4 regions of the Pseudomonas sp. JZ114 genome follow, and region 2 is predicted to be linked to each of the others. Evidence: predicted binding sites of a transcription regulator. Region 2 holds the regulator's gene; each other region holds the start of a gene.
What was found. The regulator FliA, encoded in region 2, starts transcription of late flagellar genes. The targets are predictions, from matches to a motif close to CTAAAGTTTNNNNNNNNNNNGCCGNTAA.
Positions count from the first base shown of each region.

Region 1: the regulator FliA is predicted to act here: its motif matches at 1,802-1,829, upstream of JQR90_RS01365 (methyl-accepting chemotaxis protein).
Region 3: the regulator FliA is predicted to act here: its motif matches at 1,196-1,223, upstream of motA (flagellar motor stator protein MotA).
Region 4: the regulator FliA is predicted to act here: its motif matches at 1,047-1,074, upstream of JQR90_RS19570 (methyl-accepting chemotaxis protein).

Region 1 covers NZ_CP069256.1:274,003-277,123, reverse strand. The annotation lists gene JQR90_RS01370 (chemotaxis protein CheW) at 1-2, opposite strand, end outside; gene JQR90_RS01365 (methyl-accepting chemotaxis protein) at 11-1,738, opposite strand; gene oxlT (oxalate/formate MFS antiporter) at 2,718-3,121, shown strand, end outside.
Region 2 covers NZ_CP069256.1:1,727,594-1,730,714, reverse strand. The annotation lists gene JQR90_RS08110 (protein phosphatase CheZ) at 14-799, opposite strand; gene JQR90_RS08105 (chemotaxis response regulator CheY) at 819-1,193, opposite strand; gene fliA (RNA polymerase sigma factor FliA) at 1,273-2,013, opposite strand; gene fleN (flagellar synthesis regulator FleN) at 2,010-2,837, opposite strand; gene flhF (flagellar biosynthesis protein FlhF) at 3,013-3,121, opposite strand, start outside.
Region 3 covers NZ_CP069256.1:601,461-604,581, forward strand. The annotation lists gene JQR90_RS02915 (HDOD domain-containing protein) at 1-1,163, opposite strand, end outside; gene motA (flagellar motor stator protein MotA) at 1,278-2,129, shown strand; gene motB (flagellar motor protein MotB) at 2,142-3,121, shown strand, end outside.
Region 4 covers NZ_CP069257.1:19,024-22,144, reverse strand. The annotation lists gene JQR90_RS19580 (hypothetical protein) at 1-388, opposite strand, end outside; partial or broken gene JQR90_RS19575 (low affinity iron permease family protein) at 561-974, shown strand; gene JQR90_RS19570 (methyl-accepting chemotaxis protein) at 1,122-2,339, shown strand; gene JQR90_RS19565 (response regulator) at 2,364-2,738, shown strand; gene JQR90_RS19560 (STAS domain-containing protein) at 2,760-3,077, shown strand; gene JQR90_RS19555 (chemotaxis protein CheA) at 3,087-3,121, shown strand, end outside.

The DNA.
Region 1 (3,121 bases), 1.5 Mb from region 2:
ATGATGGCGGTCATCCACGCGGTCCAACACCGGACGTGACGTTATTGAGGTCACGAATCAGCTCGTTCACTTCACCTGCCGTCGTCAGCTGGTCGCCCGTCGAGGCGTTGATGGCATCGATGGAGCGCGTGGTACGCACTACACCCTTGGCGATACGCTCGAAGGCTTCGCCTACGCTTCGAGAGATTTCATTACCCACCGTGATGCGCTTGGAGGACTCCTGAATCAGCTTGTTGATCTCCTTGGTCGCCTGGGACGATTTCTCGGCCAGCTTGCGCACCTCGTCCGCCACGACCGAAAAGCCCAGGCCATGCTCGCCCGCCCGCGCCGCCTCGATGGCTGCGTTGAAGGCCAGCATGTTCGTCTGGCTGGCGATGTCGCTGATGACCTGAATGATGTCCTGGATGTCCTCAGCAGACTTGGCAATAACGGCCATAGCTTCAACGGAGCGCTTGAGCGTCTCGGCGCCTTGGGCGGCCTCTTCCTGCGTCATGCGCGCCAGCCCATTTGCCTCCCCGGTGCTTTGGGCAATGTGGTTGATCGATTGCGTCAGGTTTTGTACGGAGCTGCTCATGGCTTGCGTCTTGGCCTTGACCAACTGCTCCATTTCCACCTGCTGGGTAATGTCTGTCGCAAACTTGATAACTTTGTATGGCTGGCCGTCGGCATTGAAGATCGGGTTATAAGTCGCCTGGATCCAGATCTTCTGTCCGAACTTGCCCAGGCGCATGTAACGGTCGCTGAAGAACTGCCCCTGCCCCAGACGCTGCCAGAAGTCCCGATACGCGGTTGAAGTGACGTAATGCTCCTCACAGAACATGCGGTGGTGCTTGCCGACGATCTCTTCCAGGCGATAGCCCAGGGTCGACAGGAAGTTCTGGTTGGCATGGAGAATGTTGCCCAGCAGATCGAACTCGATGACCGCCTGGCTACGATCAATGGCCGCAATCTTGCCTTCATACTCGGCACTCTTGATCTGCAAGGCCGTGATATCAGTAGCGAACTTCACGATTTTGTAAGGCTTGCCCTCGGCGTCCAGGATCGGGTTATAGGTCGCTTGAATCCAGATTTCACGCCCTTCCTTGCTGATGCGCTTGTAGACCCCTGTGTCGAACTTACCACGGCCAAGCTTTTCCCAAAGCAGATGGTACGCAGTGGAGTTGGCATGTTCTTCGTCACAGAACATGCGGTGATGCTTGCCCTTGATCTCTTCCAGGCTATAGCCCAGCACAGACAGGAAATTATCGTTGGCCCGCAGCACATGGCCGGTCAGATCGAACTCGATAACCGCCTGGGCGCGTTCGATAGCATTGACCTTGCCCTGGTGGTCGGTGCTGCGTAATACAGCCTCGGTCACATCGGACGCGAACTTGACCACCTTGTACGGTTTGCCTTCGGCATTGAAAATCGGGTTGTAGGTCGCCTGAATCCAAACCTCCCGGCCGCCCTTACCCAGGCGCTTGTACTGCCCTGCATCGAACTCGCCGCGGCCAAGCTTTTCCCAGAACTGGCGATAGGACATGCTACTGGCGTATTCGGCATCGCAGAAGATCCGGTGATGCTGCCCGGCGATCTCCTCAAGCCGATACCCCAAGGCGTCGAGGAAATTCTGGTTGGCGCGCAGGATGGTGCCATCAAGGTTAAACTCGATGACGGCTTGGGAGCGATCAATCGCTGACCAGAGTGAATTGAACTCCGCCGCCTGGGCGTCAGCGTTGAAGTCTTGGGGGGCATTCATTGGATTTCTCTCCGGTAGCATTCGTGGGCAAAAAACCGCCCTATGGTTTTTGCGATAACGATGCTATCGGCTGAGCCGGATCCGGCTTGATACTACCGCCTATTATTTTGTCGCCCCGTCACTACCCCTTGTCCAACAGCGTACCCAGGACTCTGAATAAAACCTGAACAAGCCCATATGTTAGCCAGCCAAGCGGCTGAGTAGGTCCTTTCCAGGCCTATAGTCCGCCCCGTCTTCAATCGTGGAGTTTCTCTTGGCTTCTCTTGGACTGTTGTCCGTATAGCCGATTGCGCATCGGTAACTGATGGCAAGGCCCACCCAGACATTTTCTGCCACTGCCCTTGCCGTTCGAGCCGATAGTGGCATTGGTCGACCACGCAGATCAGAACCAATCCCTGTCGACACCTTATCGTGAGCAATGCCGTAGCCGATGTGGGTCTTCATGCGTCCCCATAATGCCTACGCCCCGCCCGGACAGTGACCTGCGCTCGCCCATTGAACGCCGGGGCAAAACGCCATTGGCAGGGCGGTTATATGCGTCTGGAAAACATCAAGCCGCAAGATGTCCGTTTCACGCTATACATTGGCTTTTTAGCGCTATCCCGAAAAGCATAATCGGGTTAAGTTCTAACCTGTGATATTTAATATGTATGCATTAAATATTTAGTTGAATATATTATTCAAACCAATGCTTAACTTATCTTGAAGCAGAGCAAATTTACCTTACACATTTATTAAGACTGCATCCCATTGATTTCGAATAAAAAAGCCCGCCCTTAAAGCGGGCTTTTTTATTTCACAAAGATATTAAATAGCTTCAAAAAAGTGCCAAGCGCACCAAGTTAGAGCAGCAAATTATACTTATGGATGAACATATCCTTATATTTTAACGCCAACACCTTAAAACATAAGGAATATATAAAGCTGGCATATCCATTGCTCTCGTATTCATATCGTTATATAGCCCTCGGAAACTTCCATGAATACGAAGATATTGGTAGATAGTCGCGCGCCAGGCAGCGCTCTGGGCACTCGCTGGTTTCAACTGGCCGCAGGCGTTGTCTGCATGATGGCCATTTCAAGCCCGCAATATGTCTGGACATTGTTTACGGCGCCATTGACCCAAAAGCTGGGTGTCTCACTGGCTCAGATCCAGATTACCTTTTCCATTCTGATCGTCCTGCAAACGTTTTTCTCGCCAGTACAAGGTTTTCTGATTGACCGTTTCGGCTTACGCAAACTGATCGCCTTTGGTTGTGCCCTCACAGGGCTGTCCTGGATTCTGGCAAGTCAGGCCAATTCACTCGCCATGATCTACCTGACCTACGGCCTAATGGGGGGCTTGGGAACCGGCATCGTGTATGTGGGCATCGTTGGCTTGAT
Region 2 (3,121 bases):
AAAAAGGCCAGGTTTAGAAACCAAGGCTGGACAGAAGGTCATCTACGTCATCCTGGCTGGATACGACGTCTTCTCTTTTATCGGCATGAATCTGCGGACCTTCACCCTTCGAAGACTTTTCTTTTTGAATTTCTTCGATGGCCTTGACGTGGTCGTGGCTAATTCCTGCATAACGATCCACCTGACCGGCCATACGGACCAGCTTGACGAGATCGCGCTCGACTTGTGTAACAAGGTTCGTCACACGCTTGATGACTTGACCGGTAAGATCCTGATAGTCCTGCGCCAACAGGATATCGTTCAGCAACGAAGACAGCTTGTGGGCGTCCTCATCGCTGCGCCCCAGAAACGCACCGACGCGCTTGGCCAGCTCGCGGAACTCCTCGGCACTGAGCTCGCGCCGCATAAAGCGGCCCCACTCGGCGTGGAGGTCATGAGCGTCCTTACCAAATGATTCGATAAGCGGTGTGCTGGCATCGACCAAGTCCATGGTACGGTTGGCAGCACGCTCCGTCATTTCCACAACGTAGCTTAGGCGATCGGTGGCGTCTGCAATGTTTGTTACTTCATTGGCATAGGACGCCTGGGGATCGATCTGGAAGTTGACGATCGCGTTGTGCAACTCACGCGTCAGCTTGCCGATTTCCTGATACAGACCACGATCTCGCACCTGATTGAGCTCATTGATGAGCTGCACTGCCTGGCTGAAATTGCCATCTTCAAGGCTGGCAACCAGCTCTTGGGCATGCTTTTTCAGGGTCGATTCCAGGTCTTCGAATGATTTACTGCCAAGGTCCATAACATCCTCGAGATGGTTATCAGCCGTTGACCCGCTCAAAGATCTTGTCGATCTTTTCTTTGAGCACCTGGGCAGTAAACGGCTTCACAACGTAACCATTCACACCCGCTTGAGCTGCCTCGACAATTTGTTCGCGCTTGGCTTCGGCCGTTACCATCAGAACAGGCAGGTTCTTCAGGCGTGCATCGGCACGGACTTCCCGTAGCAGGTCGATACCGGTCATACCCGGCATGTTCCAGTCCGTTACCAGGAAGTCGAAGTTGCCGCTTTGCAGCATCGGCAACGCCGTCAAGCCGTCGTCGGCCTCGGTAGTATTGGTGAACCCCAGATCTCGCAGCAGATTCTTGATGATGCGTCTCATGGTGGAAAAATCGTCCACGATGAGAATTTTCATATCTTTGTCCAAGTCGACCTCCATCCTTACCCCAGACATGCCTTTTCAAAGGCATGCCATACATGCTTAGTGTTTTGCCTTAGCGCGAACGCCATTCAGCCAGACGAGCCCGCAGACGTGCTGCGCACTGACTGTGCAGTTGACAGACTCGGGATTCACTTACCCCAAGCACCTCTCCGATTTCCTTTAGGTTCAACTCCTCGTCGTAATACAGCGACAAGACGAGACGCTCACGCTCTGGAAGATTGGCAATGGCTTCCGCCAGGGCCTGCTTGAAACGATCATCTTCCAGTCCTCGACCTGGCTCGAAATCATGGGCTCCGCTCTCTTCGAGACCGTGCTCACCCTCTTCCATCAAGTCATCGAAGCTGAACAGGCGACTTCCCAATGTGTCATTGAGAATGCCGTAATATTCTTCAAGGCTTACACCAAGTTCGGCAGCAACTTCAGGATCTTTAGCGTCACGACCCGTTCTTGCTTCAACAGCACGAATCGCATCGGCCACCATACGGCTGTTACGATGCACCGAACGAGGTGCCCAATCACCTTTGCGAACCTCGTCCAGCATGGCTCCGCGGATACGGATACCGGCATAGGTTTCAAAGCTTGCACCTTTGCCGGCATCGTACTTCTTGGAGGCCTCGAGCAGGCCGATCATGCCGGCCTGCATGAGATCTTCCACCTGTACATTGGCAGGCAGACGCGCCAACAGGTGATAGGCAATGCGCTTGACCAGCGGCGCATACTGATTGATCAGTTGCTCCTGCTGTGAATGGGTCTGAGATTTACTGTACATACGGAGACCGCTGGACGCTGTCATACATTTGGCCCTACAGTGGGTTGCACCAATCGTTCGACGAAAAACTCCAAGTGACCGCGTGGGTTGGCCGGCAAGGGCCAAGCATCCACCTTCTGGGCAATAGCCCGGAAAGCCAGAGCGGCTTTGGAGCGCGGGTATGCTTCGTATACGGACCGCTGCTTCTGGACGGCTTTCCGTACACATTCATCAAAAGGAACCGCACCCACATACTGCAGAGCCACATCCAAGAAACGGTCAGTTACCTTGGTCAGCTTAGCAAAGAGATTGCGACCTTCCTGGGGCGTCAATGCCATATTCGCCAGTACGCGAAACCGCGTGATTCCATGATCGCGGTTGAACATCTTGATAAGCGCATAAGCGTCCGTGATCGAAGTAGGCTCATCACAGACCACCAGAAGTACCTCCTGGGCAGCCCGTACAAAGCTCACGACCGAATCACCGATGCCGGCAGCCGTATCGACAACAAGCACATCGATATCGTTGCTGATGTCACTGAATGCCTGGATCAGACCGGCATGTTGAAGAGACGACAACTGCACCATGGCTTGCGCACCGGAAGCGGCCGGAACGACCCGGATACCGCCAGGGCCTTGCAAAATCACGTCGCGAAGATCACATTTGCCTTCGATCACATCGGCGAGCGTCTGCTTCGGAGTCAAACCGAGCAAAACGTCGACGTTTGCCAAGCCCAAGTCGGCATCGAGCAACATGACACGTCGGCCCAGTTCAGCCAACGCCAGCGAAAGGTTTACCGAAACGTTGGTTTTCCCAACACCTCCCTTGCCGCCTGTCACTGCAATTACCTGTACGGGATGCATACCCATTGCTGTACACCTATGAAAAACCAGCCAGCCCGTAGAGGGCACTTATGGTGTAGCCAGATCGTTATGCTAACGAGCCAGCTGGCACTAAACCTGAAGCGTGTACTGCTTTCTGACACTACGACGCCTGTAAACCTTCTGTTGCAAAAACCTTACCCAACTTGCAAAAAACTGTAACTTAACCGACGCGCTTGGCCGGCTTTTGATAAAGCTCGGCAAACATATCCGCCATGGTTTCCTCTGCTGGCTCCTCGGTCAGCTGACGATTGACTGCACGGCTAACCAGC
Region 3 (3,121 bases), 1.1 Mb from region 2:
AGGCCGGTTGCCGCCAAGGCATCCCTGGCGCAAGCCGTCAGCTGGATGCCGTTGCTAAAGGAACTGGGCGTCTTTACCAGTTCGGCACAATATCGGCGCCATGCGTCCAGCCCATCGCCTGGCGTTTGGTTATTGGCCGCGGCTGATTGGGTGTCAGGCGCGGCCTTCCTGTTTGAGTGCAGGCGTCTTGCATCCCAGGGCCAGATCAGGGCTTCGGCCGGATGCCAAAGGCCTGGAATGAACTGTTGGCGAGCATGCTGCGCGGCGGCCTGATGGGTGACCTGCTGAATATGATCCAGTGACTCATGCATATAGAGGCCGACCAGCCGTTGCCAGCGGAGGATGTGCGGGTTGCTCCAGCTCTGGTGGGCGGCCACGGCCAGGCCATTCGCCAACAGAATTGTGTTGCCGGGCTGGGTGAGCCACCGACGTAGCGGCAAGTCCTCATCCAGGCGCTGTTGCTGCTGAAGAGGATGGGCATCGTTGTGGGCAATGTGCAGCGCCTTGACCAGGCGGCGACGGTCCTTCACCAGCAGGCGATATCCGTCTACAACCCAGGCGGGCAGGCTCCAGCGCTCGGCTAGGGTCAGGCACAGGTCCAGAAGGGGTACGCCAAGCAGCTCCTGCTCGACCGTGATGGCCGGCTCGTTGTTGCCCAGTACCCGCTGCTCCCATTCTTCCCAGAGTTCTGGATAAGCCTGAGCCAGTGGCCACACGGGCGCCAGGAACAGAAGCGTAGAGAGACGAACCTCCTGGCGCAGGCGAGCCAGGGTATTGCCGAAGAGGCCATTGGCCTGCGCCATGGCGTGTTCGCTGATCAACAAGAGCTGCGAAAGGGCTGGCGAGTATTTCTCTTTAGCTTCCGACGGAAGTGCCGATAACAGGTACTCAGTAGGACCCAGCCCGAGCCGGCTCAAGGCTACTTCCAGCGAAACCGCAGGATTCTCCCGGCCAAGCTGGCTTCGATTGGACTCCCTTAGCAGCACCAGCGACAGGATCGGTGACTGAAGCGCCACCTCGGCAATTTCAGGAACGGTCTTGTTGCCATTGGCCAGAGCCCTGCGGACATCTTCCTTGACTTCCTGGGGTACGGATAAACGTACGCTTTCCAGCCTTTTCAGCCAGGCGTCGAGCGTATTTGGACGAGCGGTAGTAATGGACATAGAGAGCTCGCATGAATGGCTTACAGAAATACCTACAGTCTGGCGCAGATTATCCGATAACTAAATCAGCAGCCTCTTTGTGGGCCCTTGTTTAACTAGAAGTGTTTGAAAATCATGGTCAAGATCATCGGCATTATCGTTGTCATCGGTAGCATACTCGCAGGCTTCGTGCTATCGGGCGGCAGTATCATGGCTCTCGTGCATCCTTACGAAGTGCTGACGATTGGTGGCGCTTCGTTGGGTGCCTTTTTACAGGCCAACTCGGGCAGCACCTTCAAGATCGTGTTTAAGAAGTCTTTGTCCATGTTTGGTCATCGCTTCACTCATGCGTACTACCTGGACGTGCTCAAGCTACTCTACGAAATCCTCAACAAGAGCCGTCGTGAGGGCATGATGTCCATCGAGGGCGATATTGAAGAGCCTAACGAAAGCCCAATCTTCAGCAAATACCCAGCCATCCTCAAAGATGCACGGATGACAGCCTTCATCACTGATTATCTGCGTCTGATGTCGTCTGGCAATATGGCTCCGCACGAATTGGAAGGGTTATTCGACATGGAGCTGAACAGCACCAAGGCTGACCTTGAGCACCCCTCTCATGCCGTAGCCAAGATCGCCGACGGTATGCCAGCCATGGGTATTGTGGCAGCGGTACTGGGTATCGTAATTACCATGGGCCTGTTGGCCGAAGGGGACACCATCAAGATTGGTGCGAGCGTAGGTACTGCCCTGGTAGGTACTTTCCTGGGTATTCTGGCGTCCTACGGCTTCTTTGCACCCTTGGCTGCCTCGCTCGAGCATGACGCCAAGGAAGAACTGAACGTTCTCGAGTCCATCAAGGCCACCCTGGTTGCTTCCGCATCGGGCATGCCGCCAACCGTGGCTGTCGAGTTCGGTCGTAAAGTCCTGTATCCCGCCCATCGCCCAAGCTTCATCGAGCTTGAGCAAGCAATGCGCGGCGCGTGAGGTTAAGCCGTCATGGATAACAACCAGCCCATTATCATAAAGCGCGTCAAGAAAGTTGAAGGCGGGCACCATGGCGGCGCCTGGAAGATTGCCTTCGCCGACTTCATGACAGCCCTGATGGCGTTCTTCCTGGTGATGTGGCTGTTGATTTCGACCACTCCCGAGCAGCGGATCGCCATTTCAGGCTACTTTCAGGACCCGATCGGGTTTACGGAAAGCGGAAGTCCTTATGTGATCGACCTTGGCGGTACGCCAACACCGTCTCCCAATCAGACGCTGAACCCGACGATGGAAAATGACCCCAAGACGCCGGATTCACCTGATAGCACTGATGAGGAACAGATCGACCAGACTACCAAGCCGAGTCCGGCTGATGCGGGCGGCATTGATGCTCAGCAGGCCGAGAACATCGCGGAGAAGATCGACAAGGAGCGCCTGCAACTGCTCCTGCAGGAATTGCAGAACAAGATCAACGATAACCCGGATCTGCAGCGTTTCAAGGATCAGATCCTGCTCGAGATCACTCAGGACGGCCTGCGTATCCAGATCGTCGATGCGGAAAATCGGCCGATGTTCGACTCGGGCAGTGCTGAGCTGAAGATGTACTTCGAGAATATCCTGCTGGCCATGGCGGATACGATCAGGGAAGTTCCGAACAAGATCAGCATCAGCGGTCACACCGATGCCAAGCCGTTCGTAGGGAAGGGGTACTACGGCAACTGGGAATTGTCGGCTGCTCGTGCCAATGCGGCCCGTCGAGCGCTGGTGGCAGGTAGTTACCCAGAGAACCAGGTGGCCCGTGTAGTAGGGTATGCCTCGTCGGCACTGTTCGATCGCAAGGACCCGCTCGACCCGGTCAACCGTCGTATCGACATTGTTGTTCTGACCAAGAAGGCTCAGAAGGCCATCGAGGGTGACAATGGCGGCCAAGCCGATACCCCGCCGACCGCGACTCCGGGCCAGGCTCCGGCAGGCAGCGACACGGGTGCCTC
Region 4 (3,121 bases), on a different replicon from region 2:
AGGTAAGGCGCATCCCTGAACCGTAGCTGCGGGATTCGACTGGCTCGGGTTGCAGGCTGTCGACACTGAATGAGTCCAACAGACTGCCGTCGAGCAGGATGGTCGCTTTTCCATCTGCTCCAGCCTTGGCCTTGATGGTGACCGGCATGGATGCACCATTACGTGCAAAGCGCTCGTAGACAATGATCAGTTCGCCATCAGGACTCTGGATTTCGGTATGACTTAGTGGACCCTTGGAGAACAGACCAAGCAACGTCAGGATGACAATGGCGCACAGCATGTGCCAGCCTATACGCTCGATCATCCAGATCCGTTTCTGTACGCAAAGGTCTTCTTGGATCGGATACTGGCGGCTGGAAAATTCGTTCTTATCGTCTGGCGTTGACATATTTACGTCCCTGACCTGTTGTTACGGTTGAAAGCCGGGACACTCATTAGTTCTGCGCGTACACGCCGTGCCTCGCCTCATCCCCCTATCGCAGCACACCGCATACGGCGGCCAGAAACCAAGCCCTTAAGCATTACGTCTGCAACATCAGGTAATACCTTAAGGGTGCACCATGACATTCAATGAACTTTCGGCAAAACTCTCAAATTAGGCAGGCCAAGCCCGCACGTTTCAGCTGGCTGTCACAGGCATCATTCTCTGGGCTGTCTTTCATTACAACGATACGTGGCAGCTGATCATCAACACCTCCATGACCATCATTACGTTTCTCATGGTGTTTCTGATCCAGAACACACAGAACCATGACAACGTTGCCCTGCACATCAAGCTCGACGAATTCTTGCGCGTTACCCAAGGCGCACAGGATCGCCTGCTCCACTTGGAAAATCTCGACGTCAATGAACGCAAAGCGCTGCACAAGAAGTATAAGGGAATAGGAAAGAGACCAGTGCGCTCAAGCGTCGGGACCTGGAGGCCGAAGAAAAGATTGAGCACGCCTAAAAAAAGTGAAACCAATCACAGTTAGAAAAACCCAACCTCAGTAATGGCACTAAACCATCACCTCATTATTGACATGTAAATAAATCCTATAACCGCCATTAAGTTTCAAGCGTAGAAAACGATAACCCCTCCAATGCGGTTCTCTGCGCAATCGACTTAATGGTGGTGCTTGATGCCTTCCTCTGATGTTTCTCTCGATCATTCCATTTCTGGAGCTTCCAACCACGCCTCAATGACAGGTACCGTCTGGATTCCGCTTGCGCTGTGTGGCGTAGCTGGCGGAGCCGGAATTGTCTGGGCAGGAAACGCTTCCTCGTTGAGCTGGGTGCTGGCAGCTGCGCTACTGATTGCAGCCGGGCTTTTGGCTGTCTGGGGCCAGGCGCGCCAGCAGCAGGTGCTGAAAGCACTTTCCGCCTCACAAAGCGAGGCACGCGGCATGACCGGCAAAAAGGCCCAAGAAGGTGCTGTGGACGGGATCTGTATTGAAGTGCTCCCGGTGTGGGCACAGCAGATCGAAACAGCGCGTAGTCACACGGAAGAAGCCGTTACCCAACTGACCCATCGCTTTGCTGAGCTGGCAGGCCGTATTCAAATGTCAGTCGAAGGGTCCCATGATGGCAGTGCTCAGGCGCTTGTTGCGCTCCTGTCCTCCAGCCAGAACGAACTCAACGGCATCATTACCGGCCTGCGTGAAGCCTTGTCAAGCAAGGCAGTGCTCCAGCGTGAAATCACGCAACTGCATGAATTTACCGGCCAGCTTCAGGCCATGGCCAAGGATGTTGCCGATGTTGCCAAGCAGACGAACCTGTTGGCCTTGAACGCGGCTATCGAAGCTGCACGTGCAGGCGAGGCAGGCCGTGGATTTGCGGTAGTCGCCGATGAAGTTCGCAGCTTGTCGACTCTGTCAGGCAACACCGGACAAAAGATCAGCGAAACGGTGGAGACCGTTAATGCCGCCATTCGCCGCACCCTGGAGGCGTCCGAGCAGTACGCCCGTCAGGATGCTGAAACCCTGGCGAACTCCGGAAACGTCATCGAAAACGTCATCACCCAGTTCAATGCCAGCGCCAGTCATCTGGTGCAGCAGAGCAACACCTTGCGCGAGCAAAGCGAAGCCGTGGGCGCTGAAATCTCGGACGTCCTGGTAGCCCTGCAATTCCAGGATCGCGTCAGCCAGATGCTGAGCCATATCCGCAATGATTTGAACAAGCTGGAACAGCGCCTGCTTGACCGCCGTACTCAGGCCGCGCAGGGCGAGGCGTTGAAGCCGATCGACACCAAAGCCTGGCTTGATGAGCTGGCCAAGACCTATACCACAGCGGAGCAGCTGGCTGTCCATCACGGCAAAACGCCGGCCTCAGCCGCTTCGTCCGATATCACCTTCTTCTAAGCCACACTTCTGTTCGAGACCATTATGAGCACGAAAAAAACCGTTCTTATCGTTGATGACTCCATTTCGATCCGCCAAGTGGTCGGCATGACACTCAAGGGCGCCGGCTACGACGTGATCGAGGGCTGTGATGGCAAGGACGCATTGGGCAAGTTAGACGGCCGCAAGATCCACCTGATCATCAGCGACGTGAACATGCCCAATATGGACGGCATTGCGTTTGTTACAGCAGCCAAGAAGCTGCCAGCCTACAAGTTCACGCCGGTCATCATGCTGACCACCGAGTCGGGTGCCGACAAGAAATCAGCCGGTCAGGCCGCAGGCGCCAAAGCCTGGATGGTCAAGCCCTTCCAGCCCGCTCAGATGCTGGCGGCTGTTTCCAAACTGATTCTGCCGTAACCCTGCTACGAGATCGTCACCATGACCGAAGCCGCTATTGAACTGCATCACCGTGTGGCCCTGGATGGCCCGTTGACTATTTATACAGCAGCTGAGAGCAAGGCCAAGGTGCTCGATCCGCTCAAGGCCAGCGCACAGGTCGAATTTGATCTGGCAGGAGTAGATGAATTCGATTCGGCTGGCCTGCAGCTGCTCATCCTTGCAAAACAGGAAGCAGCCAGGCGTGGCTGCTCGCTTAGCCTGTGCAATCACAGCCCTGCGGTTGTGGAGCTGCTTGAGCTAAGCGGGCTAGTCAGCTTTTTTGGCGACCCTCTTCTTATTCAGCCGCATCTCGCTTGAGGCCACGCCGTGAATATCGATGACGTGTTAAAGATTTTTATTGC